4 regions of the Streptomyces sp. Je 1-369 genome follow, and region 2 is predicted to be linked to each of the others. Evidence: riboswitches for the same ligand, from Rfam matches in the RefSeq annotation. Region 2 holds a riboswitch; each other region holds the start of a gene.
The links. Region 2 has a riboswitch for cobalamin ahead of NOO62_RS36615 (CoA-acylating methylmalonate-semialdehyde dehydrogenase). Riboswitches for the same ligand answer to the same signal wherever they lie in the genome.

Region 1 (4,951 bases), 1.6 Mb from region 2:
CGCCTTCGAGGCGGTCGCGCCAGAGTTCGAGCGCGGCGGCACTGCGGGTGGTGCCGAGCCGCGCGGCGAGGTCCGGCACGGACGGGTCGGCGAGGGTGCAGACCACGTCGTTGTCGGCGGGCAGCCGCTTGCGCGTGACGCCGCTCGCGACCATGTTCGCGTCGCAGAGGATCGGCGCGCCGTCGCGCAGCGCCTTGCGGGCGTCGGCGATCACGCGCGGGCTGTACGAGAGGTCGCGCACGAGGTCGACCATTCCGCAGGCGTGGATCATCCGGACCGCGACCTGGCTGACGTCGGCGGGCAGGCCTTGGAGGTCCGCCTCCGCGCGGATGGTGGCAAAGGACTCGCGGTAGATCGCCGCGCCGTCCTTCTCGTAGTCGAACACTGTGCTCTCGCTCATCTCGTGGCCGTTGGTTTCGTGGTGGTACGTGCGGTGGTGACCGCTTCGGTCAGGGTTCCGCCCGTGACGGGGACGGTGGAGCCTCCGGTGTGCAGCGTCACTTCGTAGTCGCCGTCCCCGGTGGCGAGGACGTCGACCCAGTCGCCGTGCGGGTGCCCGCACCGCCGTGCGCAGCCGGACCAGTGGACGGGCAGGGACCCGTGGCCCGGCACCGCGTCCGCACGGACGTCGGCGAGGGACTTGGCGCACCCGGGGCGGCCGGTGCAGGCGCCGACGCCGAGCCAGGGCGAGCCGGGGTCGGTGAGGTACCCGGCCTCGGTCAGCGAGCCCAGCCGCTTCCGGGCGCTCCCCTCGTCAGCAAAGCCGGGAAGCACGAAGCCGCGCCACGGGGTGACGCGGAGCTCGTCCGCGGGCAGCGGCAGCAGGGCCCGCCACTGCCCGACGCTGACGCGCCCGAGCGGGGCGTGCACGGAGACGGCACGCCCGATGACACCGGGCGGCGGCGGACCACCCGGGCCCGCCGAACCACCCGAGCCCACAGCCCCCGGCCCCGCCGAACCACCCGAGCCCACAGCCCCCGGCCCGACCCGCACCGCCCCGATCCCCGCCCCCTCCAGTGCCCCAGCCAGGTCGATGGCCCGGCCGACGGGCAGCTCCCCCACCCGCCAAGCCCCGTTCCCCGCATCGGCCGCCGCGGCGAGAAACGCTCCCGCCCCGGCGAGCGCCGCACGCGGGGCGTCGGCTCCGGCGACCCGGAAGGCGAGGTCCCCCACTCCGACCACCACCGTCCCGCCCGATTCTGCGATCAAGGTCACATCGCCGCCGAGTCCGGCCACGTCCCCCCGACCGTCGTCGAGGACGAAGAGGAAACGGCCGGAGAGGGCCGTCGTCCACTGCTCCGCGCAGAGGAGTCCGTCCAGCTCGCGGGCCCACAACTGGACGTCGGCGCGGCCGAATCCGTCGGTTCCCGCGAGGGGGGACGCCAGCACGTTCCGGACGCGTTCGTGCCGTTCGGAGGGGAGCAGGCCCGCGTCCGCGAGCAGCGCGGAGAGTTCGCCGCCGCACGCGTCGCCGAGGCCGCGCAGCTCGACGTTGCCGCGTGAGGTGATGCTGAGATTCCCGTCGGCCAAACGCTCCGCGGCGGCCCCCAGAACCGCCACCTGACGCCCCGTCAGAAGCCCGCCGGGCAGCCGGAGTCGAGCCAGGAGGCCGTCGTCGGCGCGGTGCAGGCGCAGAGCTCCGGGGCAGGCGTCGCCCCGGTCACGTATGGGGGATTCGCCCTGGTCTGAGGAGGGTGCTGGGGTGGGCGGCATGGCGGCGAGCATACCCACGCGGATCCGGCCGGTCGCCTCCCGAGCCGGACCGTCCTGGCAGGTGGCCGCACCGCGGAGCGCGGGCAGGACTTACTATGCAGGCGGCGGGCTACGAAGTCCGTCGACGCCAGCGACGGCGTGGGTCCACCAGGACCCGAGGGAGGAAGCCCGGTGTGAATCCGGCGCGGTCCCGCCACTGTGAGCCCCACCCGTGGGGCGAGCCAGGAACTCCTGCCGTCCATACGACCACCCGGGGCGCGGACACCCCGAGGAAGGCCTGCGCCCGCATGCTTCTGCTGTTGTCGACCTCCGACACCGACCTGCTCAGCGCCCGCGCGGCGGGAGGCCCGGTCGACTACCGGTTCGCCAACCCGTCCCGCCTCGACCTCGGGGAGCTCCCCGCGCTGCTCGACGGCATCGACCTCGTCGTCGTACGCCTCCTCGGCGGCGTCCGCGCCTGGCAGGACGGCCTTGACCAGCTCATCGCCACCGGCCTCCCCGTGGTCGTGCTCACCGGCGAACAGGCACCCGACGCCCAGCTCATGGCCTCCTCGACCGTGCCCGTCGGCATCGCCGCGGAGTCGCACGCCTACCTGGCGCACGGCGGTCCCGCGAACCTGGAGCAGCTGGCCCGCTTCCTCTCCGACACCGTGCTGCTCACCGGCCACGGCTTCGAGCCGCCGGCCCCCGCCCCGTCGTGGGGCCCGCTGGAGCGCACCGCCCGCGTCGGCGTCGAGGGTCCGACCGTCGCGGTGCTCTACTACCGCGCCCACCACATGAGCGGCAACACCGCGTTCGTGGACGCGCTGTGCGGCGCGATCGAGGACGCGGGCGCCCGGGCGCTGCCGCTGTACGTGGCGTCGCTGCGCGCCCCCGAGCCCGAGCTCATCGAGGAGCTGCGCGCCGCCGACGCCATCGTGACCACCGTCCTCGCGGCCGGCGGCACCAAGCCCGCCGAGGCCTCCGCGGGCGGTGACGACGAGTCGTGGGACGCGGGCGCGCTGACCGGCCTCGACGTGCCGATCCTCCAGGCGCTCTGCCTGACCGGGTCGCGCTCGGCCTGGGAGGAGAACGACGAGGGCGTCTCGCCGCTCGACGCCGCGAGCCAGATCGCGGTGCCGGAGTTCGACGGCCGCCTCATCACCGTCCCCTTCTCCTTCAAGGAGATCGACGAGGACGGCCTTCCCGCGTACGTCGCCGACGCCGAGCGCGCGGCCCGCGTCGCCGGTATCGCCGTACGCCACGCACGCCTCAAGCACATCCCGGCCGCCGACAAGCGCCTCGCCCTGGTGCTTTCCGCGTACCCGACGAAGCACTCCCGCATCGGCAACGCGGTCGGCCTTGACACCCCGGCGTCCGCCGTCGAGCTGCTGCGCCGACTCCGCGCCGAGGGGTACGACTTCGGCCCCGAGGCCGACATCCCCGGTCTGGTCTCCGGCGACGGCGACGAGCTGATCCGCGCGCTCATCGACGCGGGCGGCCACGACCAGGACTGGCTCACCGAGGAGCAGCTCGCCGCCAACCCGGTGCGCATCCCCGCCGCCGACTACAAACGGTGGTACGCGACGCTGCCGCAGGAGCTGCGCGACTCCGTCGAGCAGCACTGGGGCCCGCCGCCCGGCGAGATGTTCCTCGACCGGTCCCGCGTGGGCCAGGGCGGCGACCCGGAGGGCGACATCGTCCTCGCGGCGCTGCGCCGCGAGAACCTGCTCATCCTCATCCAGCCGCCGCGCGGCTTCGGCGAGAACCCCATCGCGATCTACCACGACCCCGATCTGCCGCCGTCGCACCACTACTTGGCGGCGTACCGGTGGATCGCGGCGCCCGCCGCCGACAACGGCTTCGGCGCGGACGCGATGATCCACCTCGGCAAGCACGGCAACCTGGAGTGGCTGCCCGGCAAGAACGCGGGCCTCTCGGCGGCCTGCGGTCCCGACGCCGCGCTCGGGGACCTGCCGCTGGTCTACCCCTTCCTGGTCAACGACCCGGGCGAGGGCACGCAGGCCAAGCGCCGCGTCCACGCCACGCTCATCGACCACCTGGTGCCGCCGATGGCGCGCGCCGACTCCTACGGCGACATCGCGCGCCTGGAGCAGCTCCTCGACGAGTACGCGCAGATCAGCTCCATGGACCCGGCGAAGCTCCCGGCGATCCGCGCGCAGATCTGGACGCTCATCCAGGCTGCGAAGCTCGACCACGACCTGGGCCTCGAACAGCGCCCGGACGACGACGGCTTCGACGACTTCCTGCTCCACGTCGACGGCTGGCTCTGCGAGATCAAGGACATGCAGATCCGCGACGGTCTGCACGTCCTCGGCAACCCGCCGGCCGGCGCCGACCGCGTCAACCTCGTCCTCGCGGTGCTGCGCGCCCGCCAGATCTGGGGCGGCACGACCGCGCTGCCGGGTCTGCGGGAGGCCCTCGGCCTCGACGAGTCGGCAGCGACGCGTGTGACGGCCGACGAGGCCGAGGCCACGGCGCGCGCGCTGGTCCAGGCGATGGACGACGCGGACTGGGACCCGGCGGCCGTGGCCTCCGTGGCCGCGGACCACGGCGAGCAGGTCGCCGCGATCCTGGAGTTCGCGGCCCGCGAGGTCGTGCCGCGCCTCGCGGCGACCACCGCCGAGCTCGACCACGCCGTGCACGCCCTGAACGGCGGCTTCGTCCCCGCGGGCCCGTCCGGATCGCCGCTGCGCGGCCTGGTCAACGTCCTGCCGACCGGCCGCAACTTCTACTCGGTCGACCCGAAGGCCGTCCCCTCCCGCCTGGCGTGGGAGACGGGCCAGGCGCTCGCCGACTCTCTCGTGGAGCGGTACACGCAGGACAACGACGGCACGTACCCGACCTCCGTGGGCCTGTCCCTGTGGGGCACGAGCGCGATGCGCACCGCGGGCGACGACGTCGCCGAAGCGATGGCGCTGCTCGGCATCCGCCCGGTCTGGGACGACGCGTCCCGCCGTGTGACGGGCCTCGAGGCCATCCCGTACGAGGAGCTGGGCCGCCCGCGCATCGACGTGACGCTGCGCATCTCGGGCTTCTTCCGCGACGCGTTCCCGCACACGATCGGCCTGCTCGACGACGCGGTGCGGCTCGCCGCCTCCCTGGACGAGCCCGCCGACCGCAACTACGTGCGCGCCCACGCCCAGGCCGACCTCGCCGAGCACGGCGACGAGCGCCGGGCCACCACCCGCATCTTCGGTTCGCGCCCCGGCACGTACGGCGCGGGTCTGCTCCAGCT
Region 2 (4,951 bases):
CGTTCGTCGGCGCCGAAGGTGAGGCCGGGGTCGTCGCGTTCGACGACGAACGCGGAGATGCCGCCGGGGCCTTCCTCGCCGGTGCGGGCCATGACGACGTACACGTGCGAGGCGCCCGCTCCGGAGATGAACTGTTTGACGCCGGTGAGGACATAAGTGTCGCCGTCGCGTTCGGCGCGGGTCCGCAGGGCGGCGGCGTCCGATCCGGCGCCCGGCTCGGTGAGGCAGTAGCTGCCCAGCGATGCCGCGGTGCACAGGTCCGGCAGCCAGCGGGCGCGCTGGTCCCCGTCGCCGTACCGGTCGATCATCCAGGCGACCATGTTGTGGATGGAGAGGTAGCCGGCGATGGAGGGGCAGCCGGTGGCGAGGGCCTCGAAGACGAGGGTGCCGTCGGTGCGGCCGAGTCCCGAACCGCCGTGCTCCTCGCGTACGTAGACACCGCCGAGGCCGAGTTCGGCGGCCTTGCGCAGCACGTCGACGGGGAAGTGCTTGTCGCGGTCCCAGGCGACGGCGTGCGGGGCGAGGTGCTCGTCGGCGAAGTCGAGCGTGACCTCGGCCAGGGCGAGCTGGTCCTTGGTGAGGGCTGTGGCCATGCTGGTCATCGCCGTCATCCCATCGTCGGGATGGTGAAGCTCGCGCCTTCCCTGGCTCCGGAGGGCCAGCGCGAGGTGACGGTCTTGGTGCGGGTGTAGAAGCGGACGGCGTCGGGGCCGTGCTGGTTGAGGTCGCCGAAGCCGGACCGCTTCCAGCCGCCGAACGTGTGGTACGCCACCGGGACGGGGATCGGCACGTTGACGCCGACCATGCCGGCGCCGACGCGGCGCGTGAAGTCGCGGGCGGTGTCGCCGTCCCTGGTGAAGATGGCGACGCCGTTGCCGTAGGGGTGTTCGCTGGGCAGGCGCAGGGCCGCCTCGTAGTCCGCGGCGCGGGTCACGCACAGCACCGGGCCGAAGATCTCCTCGCGGTAGATCCGCATGCGCGGTGAGACGCGGTCGAAGAGGGTGGCTCCGGCGAAGAAGCCGTTCTCGTGCCCGGGGAGGGTGAAGTCGCGCCCGTCCACGACGAGTTCGGCGCCTTCGTTGACGCCGATGTCCACGTAGCGGCGAACCCGGTCGAGCGCGTCGCGGCTGACCAGCGGCCCGAAGTCGGCCTCCGGGTCGTCGGAACGCCCGATGCGCAGCTCGGCGACGCGTTCCTTGAGCCGGTTGACGAGCGCGTCGGCGGTCTCCTCGCCGACGGGGACGGCGACCGCGATGGCCATGCAGCGCTCCCCCGCCGAGCCGTACCCGGCGCCGATGAGGGCGTCCACGGCCTGGTCGAGGTCGGCGTCCGGCATCACGATCATGTGGTTCTTGGCGCCGCCGAAGCACTGGGCGCGTTTGCCGTGCGCGGCGGCGGTGGCGTAGATGTGCGCGGCGACAGGAGTGGAGCCGACGAAGCCGAGCGCTTGCACGCGTGAGTCTTCCAGGAGGATGTCCACGGCGTCCTTGCCGCCGTTGACGACGTTCAGGACGCCGGGCGGCAGGCCCGCCTCCAGGAACAGTTCGGCGAGCCGGAGCGGCACGGAGGGTGCCCGTTCGGACGGCTTGAGGATGAAGGAGTTTCCGCAGGCCAGTGCGGGGGCCGCCTTCCACAGCGGGATCATCGCGGGGAAGTTGAACGGGGTGATGCCCGCGGTGACGCCGAGGGGTACGCGCAGGGAGTGCACGTCGATGCCGGAGCCGGCGTTGTCGGTGAACTCCCCCTTCTGCAGGTGCGGGATCCCGGCCGCGAACTCAACGACCTCAAGGCCGCGTTGCAGGTCGCCGTGGGCGTCGGCGACGGTCTTCCCGTGTTCGCCGGAGAGCAGCTGTGCGAGTGATTCCCGCTCTCCTTCGACGAGTTGCAGGAACCGCAGCAGCACGCGGGCGCGCCGCTGCGGATTCCACTCGCCCCATGCGCGCTGGGCGGCGTGGGCGTCGGCGATCGCCGCGGTGGTCTCTTCGCGTCCGGCCAGCGGCACGTGTGCCTGTACGGCACCGGAGTTGGGGTCGTACACGTCGGCGAAGAGCCCGGACGTGCCGGGTACGCGCTTGCCGCCGATGAAGTGTGTCAGTTCACGGACCATGAGAGCCTGCTCTCGTCAGGTGAGTCCGGGGATGGCACGACAGGCCGACGGCGCCACCGGGTGAGGCGGGCGGGCGGTTCTGTCGTGGGACGCGAAGGCTAGAAGCCGTCGTGGAGTCGAGCGCGGACCGGGGCCGGGGCCGGGGTCGTCGCTCGCTTCGCCGGTTCACCTGGGTCGTGGGTACGGACCGGTGCCATGCGTGTCTGCTCCATCCTCGTGGACAACACGGAACACCCCGCGGCCGGTATCCTGACTCCCGGATCAGCGCGCGTTCTCCCGCCTTCCCGACGGAACTTCTCCGTCAGTGGCGTATCGCTCGGCGAGAACGCACTTCCCGGTCACAGTGGCGGGACCGCGCCGGATTCACACCGGCTTCCCTGCACCGCGGGCTCTGGTCACGAACATATAGTTGGACGTCCTAGTAAGTCCACCCCCACTTTCGGCGGGGGCGGCAGGACGACGGGACGAAGGGGCGCCGCCGCAACGGTCGATCGTCGGTTACTGACCGTCCTTCAACTTGATGAGGCTCCTCCCCGTCGGGCTGGCACGCGGACCCTCTGCTGCCCACGTGCAGGACCGGATACTCACCGCCCTGAGCGGTCTTCTCGGCGAGGCGGCGGCGCGTAGAGCGCGGCGATCGCGGCGGCACGGTCGTGCAGCGACGTGCGCAACCACTCCGGGGCCAGGACCTCGGCATGCGTGGTGAGCTGCCACAGGGCCCACTCGGCGTGCCGGGCATTCTGAAAGACGAGGCCCAACCACAGCCGCCCCTCGTCCTCTCCGTCCTCGTCGCACACTGCCAGCGCCGTGGCCACGAGGTCTTTGCGACGTTCCGGGGCCACCCTTACCCGCACGGTGACCCGGTCGTCGCCGCCGTCGCGGAACCGCGTGTTGCGTTCCTGCCAGGCGCGGTCCAGGTCGACCGCTTCCGGTCGCCGCGCGGGTTCGTCGAGTGCCACTTCGGAGCCTGGCCCACAGCCGTGTAGTGGATGCGCGGCCTGTGCCCGGCGAACACCGCGCGCCGGACCTCGGCCACGATCGCCTCGGGCAGGTCTTCGCTGTCGACGCGGCGCGCGAGGAGGTCCGTCTCCGGGTCGATGAGCAAGCGTTGGGCCGCGCCCGCCGCGGAGCCCTTGAGGCTCTCGGGCAGCGCGTCGAACACCTTCAGCATGGCCGAGGCGAGCGCCGAGCCGAGGCCGAACAGCTGCGCGCCGCGCCGTGATCCGGCGACCAGAAGGGCGAGCGCCTCGTCGTGGTTCAGTCCGGTGAGTGCCGTCCGGAAGTCCGGCAGCAGCGCGAACCCGCCGTTTCGGCCGCGCTCGGCGTAGACGGGGACACCGGCCACGGAGAGCGCTTCCATGTCGCGCAGCACTGTGCGGGTGGACACCTCCAGCTCACCGGCGAGCGCGTCCGCCGTCATCCGGCCGCGCCGACGCAGGAGGAGCACCAGGAAAACCAGTCGGTCGGCGCGCATACGAAAACCCTGGCGAAATACATGACGAGGGATGTCATGTATTGCTGCGAGGCTCCTGCAAGCGATGCGAAGCAGACCGAATGGAGCGAGCGAGATCATGGAACGAAACGCAGTCAACCCGGTGACCTGGTCGACGGAGATGGGCTTCAACCAGGGCGAGCTCGTCTCCGGGCACGCACGCACCTTGTACATCTCGGGTCAGACCGCGATGAGCGGCGCAGGCAAGCCCGAACACGACGGTGACATGGCCGCGCAACTGGCGCTGAGCGTCGACAACGTGAAGGCGGTGCTCACCGAGTCCGGCATGTCCCTCGCGAACCTCGTCCGCCTCAACGTCTACACGACCGACGTCGACCTGCTCTTCCAGCACTACGGCGTCCTGGCAGGCCGGTTGGCCGCCGCCGACGTCGCACCGACCACCACGATGCTCGGGGTGACGCGCCTGGCGGTCCCCGGCCAGCTGGTCGAGTTGGAGGGGACCGCGGTGGCGTAGGTGCGGCCGTGGACGAGGCGGGCGCGCTCGACTGCCCGCCGACGCCACCTTCAGGGCCGAAGTCGACGCCCGCGTCAGGAGAGTGTGTCCACCACGTCGCGTACCTGTCCGGCGACCGTCTCCGGCAGGGGGGCGTAGTTCAGGCGGGACAGGTCCTTCTGTCCTGCCTTGCTCGCGGTGTAGGTCAGGAACGACTTGAGCGCGGGCAGGGTCGCCTGGGGGTTGCCCTTGTCGCAGACGATCTCGTAGGTGACCTGGACGATCGGGTACGCGCCTGGCGTCGAGACGCCGTAGCGGAACTTCAGTTTCATGTCCTTGCCCTGGCCGGCGACCTGAGCGGCCGCGATGCCCGCCGACGCCGTCGCGGGAGTCGGTGCGACCGGGGTCGGCGCGCCCGTGTCGATGTTCACCGTCTTGATCTGACGGGCCCGCGCGAAGGACAGCTCGAAGTATCCGATCGCTCCGACGCCGGAGGTCACCTCCGAGGCGACGCCGCTCGACCCGCTCGCGGACGCGCCGCCCCTCCCCTGCCAGGACTTGGCCACCGGGTGGGGCCAGGCCGCGGGGGCCGCGCCCGCGAGGTAGGCCTGGAAGTTCTGGGTCGTGCCGGAGTCGTCCGACCGGTGCACGGGACGGATGGGCATCGCCGGCAGCTCGGCGCCCGGGTTGAGCCGCCGGATCTCCGGGTCGTCCCACTCGGTGATCCTCCGGTCGAAGATCTTGGCGAGGGTGGGCGCGTCGAGCACCAGGTCGTCGGCGCCCGGCACGTCGTAGCCGATCGCGATGGGGCCGCCGACCATGGGCAGGTCGATGGCCCGCCCGCCCCGGCAGACGTCCTTCGAGCGCTCGATCTCGTCCGGCTTGAGCGCGCTGTCGG
Region 3 (4,951 bases), 5.7 Mb from region 2:
GCTCGCCGTGCATCCCCTCGCGGCCCGCGCCCTCCTCGGCCTGCCCGCCGCCGGGCTCACCGGGCAGCTCGTCGTCGGCGGCACGGACGTGCTCGGCGACCCGGCCGCGGAGATCCGCGAGCGGCTGTGCGAGCTGGACCGCTGGGAGGACCGCTTCGCCCTCCTGTCGGCCTATCTGAGGCGGCGCGCGGCTACGGACCGCGCCGCCGGATCCGTCCGCCCCGAGGTCGCGGAGGCATGGGCGTGGCTGGCCAGGCACCGGGGCGCGGGCACCCTCGGCGGCCTCTCCCGGCACGTCGCGCTCAGCGAACGCAGGATGACCGCGCTGTTCCGCGCCGAGACGGGACTCACCCCCAAACAGGCCGCCCGCCTGATGCGCTTCCAGCACGCCAAGGCCACCGTGACCCGCGCCGTCGCGGCGGGCGCCCCGCCGGACCTGGCCGGGGTCGCGGCCGACACCGGGTACTACGACCACTCCCACCTCGTACGCGACTTCCGGCAGTACACCGGCGAGACCCCCACCCGCTGGCTGGCCGAAGAGTGCCGGAATATCCAAGCCGGGGCGCACGCCAGGAGCGAAGAGTAGAGGCATGGACACCAACCGGAACACCACGACAGAACAGCAGCTCAGCACGCCCGCCCCGGCGATCTGGCCGGGCCTCCGGGCGCAGGACGCCCCCGCCCTGATCGACTTCCTCGTCGGCACCGTCGGCTTCCTGCGGACCGCCGTCTATGAGGACGAGGGCCGCGTCGCCCACGCCCAGCTCGACTGGCCCGAGGGCGGCGGCGTCATGCTCGGCTCGTACGACCCGGCCGACGAGGCCACCTGCGGCAGGCCCGGCGGTGCGGGCGCCTACGTCGTCACCGACCACGTGGACGACCTGTACCGACGACTCGTGGAGGCCGGCGTGAAGGTCACCGGTGAGATCGAGGACAAGCCCTACGGAAGCCGCGAATTCGGCATCGAGGACCCGGAGGGCAACCGCTGGTCCTTCGGTACGTACCGGGGTGAGCCGCGGCCCGCGCCGACGTCCACGCCCGGCCCGTAAGGCGGCGGGCCGGGCCCATCAAGCCGCGTGATAACTTGCGCAAGCCAGTCAAACCCACACCTGGGCCAGGGAATCCGGTGCGAATCCGGAACTGACGCGCAGCGGTGAGGGGGACGGGCGGGGCCACGGCCACTGGGTGTCGCGAGACGCCCGGGAAGGCGCCCCGCCCGGCCGATCCCCGAGTCCGAAGACCTGCTGGCGCCCTCCGGCCGCCCACCCGGCGGCGGGGGTCCGACGCAGGCCAGGCTCCGCGTATGAGCCGTGACACTCAAGGGATCACGTGTCCTCGACAGCCCGTATATCCGCCCTCCTCTGCGCCTGCCTGTTCGCGCTCACCGCGTGCGGCGGCTCCACGGAGAAGACCGGGGAGTCCACCGACAAGGCTGACAAGGCGGACAAGGCGGACAAGAGCGCCGAAGGCTTCCCGGTCACGGTCACCTCCTGCGGCAAGGACGCGAAGGTCCCGGCACCGCCGCAGCGCGCCGTCTCCCTCGACCAGGGCTCCACGGAGATCCTCCTCTCCCTCGGCCTCGCCGACCGCATGGTGGGCACCGGTACCTGGACCGACCCGGTACCGAAGAACCTGGAGAAGGAGAACGCGAAGGTCGAGCGGCTCGCCGACCGCTACCCGTCGCTGGAGAAGGTCCTCTCCAAGGAGCCGGACTTCGTCAGCGCGTCCTTCCTCTACACGGTCGGCAAGGGAGGCGTCGCCGACCGCGCGAAGTTCGACGAGCTCAACGTCCCGGTCTATGTCTCGCCCAGCGACTGCGCGGGCAAGGACAACGACGGCGGCGGCGACGGCAAGCGCGTCAAGACCCTCACCATGGACACCGTCTACGGCGAGGTGCGCGACCTGGCGAAGGTCTTCCACGTCGAGAAGCGCGGCGAACGGCTGGTCGCCGACCTCAAGAGCCGCGTCACGAAGGCGACCGAGGACATCGACGCCTCCGACGCCACGCTCCTGTACTGGTTCGCCAACTCCGACGCCCCGTACCTGGCGGGCTGCTGCGGCGCCCCCGGCATCATCACCCGCGAACTCGGCGCGAAGAACGTCTTCGACGACACCCACGAGGAATGGCCCCAGATCAACTGGGAGACCGTCGCCGACCGCGACCCCGACGTCCTCGTCATCGGTGACCTCACCCGCAAGTCGCAGTCCGCGGAGAGCGCCGCGGCGAAGATCAAGTTCCTGGAGACCAACCCGGCGACCAAGAACCTGACGGCCGTGAAGAAGAAGCGGTACGTCCTGCTCAGCGGCCAGGCCATGAACCCCACGATCCGCACGGTCGACGGCATCGAGCAAGTAGCGGCGGGTCTGCGGAAGTTCGGGCTGGTCAAGTGACGGAGGTCGCCCGCGTGCGGCAGGCGCTGCTGTGGCTCGCCGGGGTCGCCGCGCTCGTCCTCTCCGTCTCCGTGGCCGTCACCATCGGCCCCGCGGACATCTCCGTGCCCGACGTGTGGTCGACCGTCGCGGCCCACCTCGGCTGGGGCGACAGCCCGCTCACCCCGATCAGGGACGGCATCGTCTGGAACCTGCGGATGCCGCGCACCGTGCTCGCCGCCGTCTGCGGCGCGGGCCTCGCGGTCTGCGGGGCGGTCATGCAGTCCCTGCTCCGCAACCCGCTCGCCGACCCCTTCGTGCTCGGGGTGTCGTCCGGGGCGTCCACGGGAGCGGTCGCGGTCGTCGTCCTCGGCGTCGGCGGGGGAGTGGTGTCCGTCTCCGCGGGCGCCTTCGCGGGCGCGCTCTGCTCCTTCGCACTCGTCCTGCTCCTCAGCCACACCCTCGGCGACACCACGGACCGTGTCGTGCTGTCGGGCGTCGCGGCCATGCAGCTCTTCTCCGCGCTCACGTCGTTCGTCGTCCTCACGGCGGGCGACGCGGAGACGACACGCGGCGTGCTGTTCTGGCTCCTCGGCTCGCTCAGCGGAGTCGGCTGGACCGACGTGTGGCTGTGCGGCGCGGTGCTCGTGGCCGCGCTGGTCGTCTGCCTCGGCCACGCCCGTACGCTCGACGCCTTCGCGTTCGGCCCGGAGGCCGCGGCGGCGCTCGGCGTCCGGGTGGCCCGCACCCGGCTCGTCCTGCTCTGCACGACGGCGCTGCTCACGGCGGCCCTGGTCAGCTCGGCGGGCGCCATCGGCTTCGTCGGCCTTGTCCTGCCGCACGCGGCCCGCGCGGTCGTCGGCTCCGGGCACGCCAGGCTCCTCCCGGTCACGGCGCTCGCGGGAGCGGTCTTCCTGGTCTGGGTGGACACGCTGGCCCGCACGGCGCTCGACCCGCAGGAGGTCCCGGTCGGCGTGGTGACGTCACTCATCGGCGTACCGGCGTTCGTGGCGGTGCTGTACAGGACGAGGAGGACGACGTGACCTCTCCGAGCACCGTCGACACGGGCCTGCGAGCGGACCGGGTCAGCAGGGAGGCGGGCGGCCGTCTCATCGTCGACGGCGTCAGCCTCGCCCCACCCACCGGCGCCACCGTCGGGCTCCTCGGCCCCAACGGATCGGGCAAGTCCACGCTCCTGCGCCTGCTCGCGGGCGTCCTGGCCCCGGCGTCCGGGGTGGTCACCCTGGACGGCCGCACCCTGTCGGACACGGGACGCCGAGCGGTGGCCCGGCGGATCGCCGTGGTGGAGCAGCACGCGGCGACGCAGGTCGAACTGACCGTACGGGACGTCGTACGCCTCGGCCGCATCCCGCACCGCCGCGCCTGGTCGACGCCCACGCCCCACGACGAGCGGGCCGTACGCGAGGCCCTCGCCCGCACCGGACTCACCGAACGCGCCGCCCAGGCCTGGCACACGCTCTCCGGCGGCGAACGCCAGCGCGTCCAGATCGCCCGCGCCCTGGCCCAGGAGCCCCGCGAACTCCTCCTCGACGAGCCGACCAACCACCTGGACATCCAGCACCAGCTGGACCTGCTGTCCCTGGTCGCCGAACTCCCCGTCACCAGCGTGATCGCGCTGCACGACCTCAACCTGGCGTCGATGTTCTGCGACCAGCTGCTGATCCTCAAGGAGGGCACGGCGTACGCGTCGGGCACACCGGCGGAGGTCATCACGGAGAAGCTGATCGCGGAGGTGTACGGGGTGAGGGCGGTGGTGACGCCGGAGGAGAACGCGGGCCTGGGCGGCGTCCCGGAGGGCGGCCGCCCCTCGGTGCGCTTCCTGCGGCCGTAAATGGTTCCGCGAAGTCAGCGCGACAACGGAGACTGACCGCGTACGAGGCACCGACAGACAGAAGAGGGCTCCTGCCATGATCGTGATCGCGCACCTGAGCGACACCCACATCGACACCGGCCCGGCGGACGGCGGACGCAGCGTCGACCGCACCCGGGCGGTCATGGAGTACCTGAACAGCCTCCCGTACGAACTGGACGCCGTCATAGCCACCGGCGACATCGCCGACCACGCGACCCCGTCCGAGTACGAGGCGGCCCGCAAGCTCCTCTCCACCCGGCACCCGCTCCTGACCTGCCCCGGCAACCACGACGCGCGCCCGGCGTACCGCGAACACCTGCTGGGCGAGCCCCCGAGCACGGCCCCGATCAACACGGCCCACGCCACGGACACCTTCACCCTGGCACTCTGCGACACATCGGTGCCGAACGAGGACCACGGACGCCTGGACGACGAAACCCTGAACTGGCTGTCCGCGCTCCTCGCCGACACCCCACCCACCCGACCCGTCCTGATCGGCTTCCACCACCCGCCGGTCCCGCTCAACACGCCCTACGTGGACGGCATCCGCCAGTTCGACGAGGACCGCCTGGCCGACCTGACGTCACGCCACCCGAACGTCACGGCGTTCCTGGCGGGCCACGCGCACACTCCCGCGGCGACAACGTTCGCGAACCGCCCCCTCCTGGTGGCCCCCGGAGTGGTCTCCACCCTCCGCCTCCCCTGGGA
Region 4 (4,951 bases), 7.8 Mb from region 2:
TCCACCCCGGCTTCCTGGTCACCGACGCGCCGGACAGCCCGCACCGCCTCGTCCACGACCTCACCGCCGAGGTCCACCTCGGCCTCGCCGAAGGAGACCTGACGCCCGAGGCGATCGACGAGCTCGGCAAGGCCTTCGACGCGGCCGGTGTCACCCACACCATCGAGACCTACGCGGGCACCGCCCACGGCTTCACGATGGCCGACACGGACGCCTTCGACGCCGCGGGTCTGCGACGCCACTGGGAACGGTTGCTGCCGCTGCTCGACCGCACTCTCAGGAAGGTCTGAGCCCCACCCGCCAGGGGGACATCAGACCTCGTCCGCCGCGGTCGCCGGTCTCGCCACCAGCGCCGCCAACTCCTCGGCCGTCCGCGGCCCTTCGCCCATGCCGGTCGGCAGGCCGTGGGCGCGCAGCAGTTCGCCGACCGCGATGCCCCACGGCAGGTGCAGCCCGGCCTGCGCGAGGAGGTCGCGGCGCCCCAGCATCTCCGCCGCCGGTCCTGTCCGTACGCCGGAGGGAGTGAGCAGCGCCGCGTCGTCGGCCCAGCGCAGGGCCAGGTCCACGTCGTGGGTCGCCATGACGACGGTCGTGCCCGCGTCCAGCAGTCCTTGCAGGGTGTCGAGGAGGCGCTCCTGGCCGTCGGGGTCGAGTCCGGCGGTCGGCTCGTCGAGGATGAGGACGCGGGGGCGCATCGCGACGGCTCCGGCGATCGCGGTCCGCTTCCGCTGCCCGTAGGAGAGCAGGTGGGTGGGCCGGTCGGCGAGCGGGGTGATGTCGAGGGCGGCGAGCGCCTCGGCCACCCGTGCCCGGACTTCCGGGTCGGGCAGGCCGAGGTTGAGCGGGCCGAACGACACGTCCTGCTCGACCGATGCGGCGAACAGCTGGTCGTCGGGGTCCTGGACGACCAGCTGCACGGTGGTGCGCAGCCGGGTCAGGCCCTTGCGGTCGTACGTGACCGGGGTCCCCGCGAGGGTCAGGCTCCCCTCGGCGGGGCGCAGTCCGCCGCTGAGCAGGCGCATGAGGGTGGTCTTGCCGCTGCCGTTGCGCCCGAGCAGGGCGAGCGCGCGCCCGTCGACGACGTCGAAGTCCAGGCCGCTGAGGACGGTGGGCCCGTCCTCGTACGCGTACGCCGCCGCGTGGAGGGCGACCACGGACGCGTGCGGTCCTGCGGGAGCGTCCGGCTCGCGAAGAGCCCTCGGCTCGCTCATGGGAGGAACCTTTCCAGTACGAGGGTGAGGGCCACCAGGCCCACGAGAAGTGCCGCGCCCGCGGCGATGAAGGGGCGCGAGACGCGGGCCTCGGGCACGAGTACGCGCAGGGTGCCGTCGTAGCCGCGCCCGGCGAGGCCTGCTTGCAAGCGGCTCGCCCGGTCGAAGGCGCGTACGAACGCGGTGGCGCCGAGACCGGCGAGGGAGCGCCAGGTGGCGGCGCGGGTGGTGTGGCCGAGGCGCGCGGCCTGCGCCTGCCGGATGCGGCTCATGGAGTCCAGGAGCAGGAAGCTCATCCGGTACGTGACGAGTGCCACGTCCACGACCGGCGCGGGCACGCCCGCCTTCACCAGGCGCGGGAGCAGGTCCGACATCGGGGTGGTGAAGGCGAAGAGCAGCACGCCGAGCGAGGCGGCTGAGGTCCGCAGGAGCAGTCCGCCGGCGCGCGCCGGACCGCCCTCCGCGAACGTCACGAACCCGTCGGGGCCGCCCACTTGGACGAGCAGGGTGAGGGCGCCGGTGACGCAGAAGCCGAGTGGCACGCGGTAGGCGCGCCACAGTTTGCGGGGCGGCACACCCGCGGGGCCGAGCAGCAGGACGAGCGCGGCGGCCAGGACCAGGGCGGCGCCCGGCCAGGGCGGCAGCGAGATGGCGAGGACGGTGAGGCCGAGTCCGAGCACGGCCTTGTCCACGGGGTGCCGGCGGCGCCAGCGACTGCTGTGCGCCGCCGCGTCGATGGGCAGCACGCCGGATCAGACCTGCTCGGTCTCGGCCCGGCTTCTGTCCGCGTCGGCCGGATCCCCGGCGGGCTCGGCCCGGCGCTCCGTGCGCGCCTGCTCCGCGCGTGCCTGCTCCGCGCCCTGCTCAATGCCCAGCTCCGCGCCCTGCTTGCGGCCCTTGCGGAGCCCGAAGTAGTAGGCGAGGACTCCCGCGCCGAGGGCCGCCTGGAGGGCGAAGAGCGCCGACTCGACCTCGCCGGACGGGGGCTCGTACAGCGGCGAGAACCACGGCTCGTAGTCCGGCTCGATCTCGGTGATCGCCGTCTCGGCCTGGGCGTCGGCCCCGGCGAACGGCTCCTCCTCGTCGTCGCCGAGCCCGAGCGCGATGGGCAGCACGGCGAGTGCGGCCACGATGAGGAGCAGCAGGGTGTTGATCTTCGCGTTACGGCTCATCAGGCGCTGGCCCCCGTCTGCGTCTCGGTCGACTTGGTCGTCTCGGTCGGCTGCTTGCGCTGCAAGAGCACGCCGAGGCGGGTGAGTTCGCCCTTGCTCGACTGCACGAGCAGCCGCATCACCAGGACGGTGAGCAGGCCCTCGCTGACCGCGAGCGGGATCTGCGTGACGGCGAAGATGCCGCCGAACTTGCCCAGGGCGCCCAGGAAGCCGCTGCTGGGGTCGGGGAACGCCAGGGCCAGCTGGACGCTGGTGACGCAGTACGTGGACAGGTCGGCGACGAACGCGCCGAAGAACACGGCGACCATGAGCGGCACGTCGTACCGCTTCAGGAGCCGGTAGACGGCGTAGCCCGCCCAGGGCCCGACGATCGCCATGGAGAAGACGTTGGCGCCCAGGGTGGTGAGCCCGCCGTGGGCGAGCAGCAGCGCCTGGAAGAGCAGGGTGATGGTTCCGAGCACCGTCATGATCGGCGGGCGGAACAGGATCGCCCCGAGCCCGGTCCCCGTCGGGTGCGAGCAACTGCCCGTCACGGAGGGGATCTTCAGGGCGGAAAGGACAAAGGTGAAGGCCCCGGAGGCGCCGAGGAGCAGCGTGCTCTCCGGGTGTTCCTTGACTTCACGGGTCAGGGAGCGGACTCCGTGGACGACGAACGGCGCGGACGCTACGCCCCAGGCGATCGCGTGCGCCGGTGGGAGGAAACCCTCGGCTATGTGCATGGCTCGGCAGACCCTCTCCAGCACCTCGTGGATGGACAACGCGCCTTGGCCGGTCTCCTGGCTGACGGGTCGTACCGACCGGACTCCGCCTTCCCGGGTACGTGCGTACCCAGTGGCTGCCGCGAGGGCTGGAGCCGGACTTCCCGATCACAGTGGCGAGGGCCGCACCGGCATCACACCGGATTTCCCGTTCACCAAGGCGTGGTGACATTAGTGCGCATCAGACGTGCTGACAACTTGCGGGCGGGTCGCGGCGGTGGCACGCGCGAGCGCGCATACCACCGCGTACGCCCCTGTTCAGCGGCTGTGACGGGCCGGAGGAAGTGCCGGTGTACGCGTCCGGGGCGCCATTCGGTGCGGCGCCACGCGGTTCGGCCCCCGGAAAGAGTGACGGGGTGTCGGTGGATGGCCCAGGCGTGATTGGGCGTACCGGCGCGGGAGGTACGTGTGCGGCTGCCGCCCCGCCACGAATGGAGACGCCTTGAAGGCAGCATCGAGAGTCCGGGCCGACCGTCGCACTCGCATCGGCGCGACAGTGCTCGCGCTGGCCGCCACGGCCTCGCTCACCGTGGGAGCCCCCTCGTACGCGAGCGCCCACTCCCCCGAGGACACCCCGGCCCCTCGGACCACCTCGCCCTTCACCGGGCAGTCGGCACCGCAGAACCCGGTGCTCGCCGTGAAGTTCGACAACGCGCGCCACGCCCGGCCACACACCGGTCTCGACCGGGCGGACCTCGTCTACGTGGAGAAGGTCGAGGGCGGCATGAGCCGCCTGATGGGCGTGTACTCCAGCAAACTTCCGAAGGCCGTCGGACCGGTGCGCAGTGCCCGCGAGTCGGACATCGAGCTCCTGCGCCAGTTCGGGCGTCCTGCCCTCGCGTACTCCGGGGTGCGCAGCGCCCTGCAGAAGGTGCTGCGGAACTCGCCGCTGCACGCACGCTCGCAGGGCCGGGTGCCCGGCGCGTACTTCCGGCACGGCGGGCGGCCCGCCCCGCACAACCTCTTCGTCCACCCCGAGGCCCTGCTGCGTTCGGCTCCGCGGGCCGACCGCCCGGCCGACGTCGGCTTCCGCTTCGGCCCGGCTCCGGCGGGCGGCGCGCGCACCGCCGCGCGGACCGTCAGGTACGCCGCCGCGAGCCACACCTTCCGCTGGTCGCGGCGGCAGGGCCGCTGGCTCGCGTCCTTCGACGGCGCCCCGGCCCGCGGCACGTCGGGGCGGCAGCTCGGCGCCCGCACCATCGTGATCCAGTACGTGAACATGCGTCCGTCGCGCTTCAAGGACGTCAACGGCGCGGCGACGCCGTACATCGAGACGGTCGGCCGCGGCAGGGCGACGGTGCTGCGCGACGGCAAGCGGTACGCGACGCGCTGGCAGCGTCCCACGGCCGACGGCGGCACCACGTTCACCCGGCCGAACGGCGAGCCGATGCCCTTCGCGCCCGGCCAGGTCTGGATGGTCTACGCGGACCGCCGCTGAGCCCCTCCGCCACAACCTCCGGGAACGACCGAGCGGGCCGGTCGGGGCACTCCCCCACGTGTGGGGTGTCCCGGCCGGCCCGCTCAGCGGGTGCCGCGGTGTGTCAGCGGCCCACAGGGGCCAGCTCCCGGTCCGTCTCGGCGTCGGGCGTCCCGGTGTCGCCGAGGTTCCTGTGGAGCTTCTCGCCCTCCACGTCCACGTTCGGCAGCACCTTGTCCAGCCAGCGCGGCAGCCACCAGGCGGACTTGCCGAGCAGCGCGAGGACGGCGGGCACGATCGCCATGCGGACCACGAAGGCGTCGAAGAGGACGGCGATGGCGAGACCGAAGCCCATCATCTTGATCATGTCGTCGTTCTCCATGATGAAGCCGG

Region 1: linked by a shared signal. The riboswitch ahead of cobN (cobaltochelatase subunit CobN) and the one ahead of NOO62_RS36615 (CoA-acylating methylmalonate-semialdehyde dehydrogenase) in region 2 are both predicted to bind cobalamin.
Region 3: linked by a shared signal. The riboswitch ahead of NOO62_RS11745 (ABC transporter substrate-binding protein) and the one ahead of NOO62_RS36615 (CoA-acylating methylmalonate-semialdehyde dehydrogenase) in region 2 are both predicted to bind cobalamin.
Region 4: linked by a shared signal. The riboswitch ahead of NOO62_RS02295 (energy-coupling factor ABC transporter permease) and the one ahead of NOO62_RS36615 (CoA-acylating methylmalonate-semialdehyde dehydrogenase) in region 2 are both predicted to bind cobalamin.

Annotation. Positions count from the first base shown of each region.
Region 1 covers NZ_CP101750.1:6,713,122-6,718,072, reverse strand. Annotated here, with positions in the region: gene NOO62_RS30300 (precorrin-8X methylmutase) at 1-400, opposite strand, end outside; gene NOO62_RS30295 (cobalamin biosynthesis protein CobG) at 397-1,725, opposite strand; cobalamin riboswitch at 1,831-1,967, shown strand; gene cobN (cobaltochelatase subunit CobN) at 2,001-4,951, shown strand, end outside.
Region 2 covers NZ_CP101750.1:8,286,975-8,291,925, reverse strand. Annotated here, with positions in the region: gene NOO62_RS36620 (acyl-CoA dehydrogenase family protein) at 1-593, opposite strand, end outside; gene NOO62_RS36615 (CoA-acylating methylmalonate-semialdehyde dehydrogenase) at 608-2,107, opposite strand; cobalamin riboswitch at 2,329-2,509, opposite strand; partial or broken gene NOO62_RS36610 (helix-turn-helix transcriptional regulator) at 2,692-3,581, opposite strand; gene NOO62_RS36605 (RidA family protein) at 3,679-4,074, shown strand; gene pstS (phosphate ABC transporter substrate-binding protein PstS) at 4,149-4,951, opposite strand, start outside.
Region 3 covers NZ_CP101750.1:2,563,709-2,568,659, reverse strand. Annotated here, with positions in the region: gene NOO62_RS11755 (helix-turn-helix domain-containing protein) at 1-586, shown strand, start outside; gene NOO62_RS11750 (VOC family protein) at 591-1,049, shown strand; cobalamin riboswitch at 1,078-1,264, shown strand; gene NOO62_RS11745 (ABC transporter substrate-binding protein) at 1,330-2,391, shown strand; gene NOO62_RS11740 (FecCD family ABC transporter permease) at 2,388-3,413, shown strand; gene NOO62_RS11735 (ABC transporter ATP-binding protein) at 3,410-4,222, shown strand; gene NOO62_RS11730 (metallophosphoesterase) at 4,299-4,951, shown strand, end outside.
Region 4 covers NZ_CP101750.1:499,034-503,984, forward strand. Annotated here, with positions in the region: gene NOO62_RS02275 (dienelactone hydrolase family protein) at 1-290, shown strand, start outside; gene NOO62_RS02280 (energy-coupling factor ABC transporter ATP-binding protein) at 312-1,211, opposite strand; gene cbiQ (cobalt ECF transporter T component CbiQ) at 1,208-1,957, opposite strand; gene NOO62_RS02290 (energy-coupling factor ABC transporter substrate-binding protein) at 1,964-2,383, opposite strand; gene NOO62_RS02295 (energy-coupling factor ABC transporter permease) at 2,383-3,102, opposite strand; cobalamin riboswitch at 3,132-3,316, opposite strand; gene NOO62_RS02300 (DUF3048 domain-containing protein) at 3,584-4,579, shown strand; gene NOO62_RS02305 (MMPL family transporter) at 4,683-4,951, opposite strand, start outside.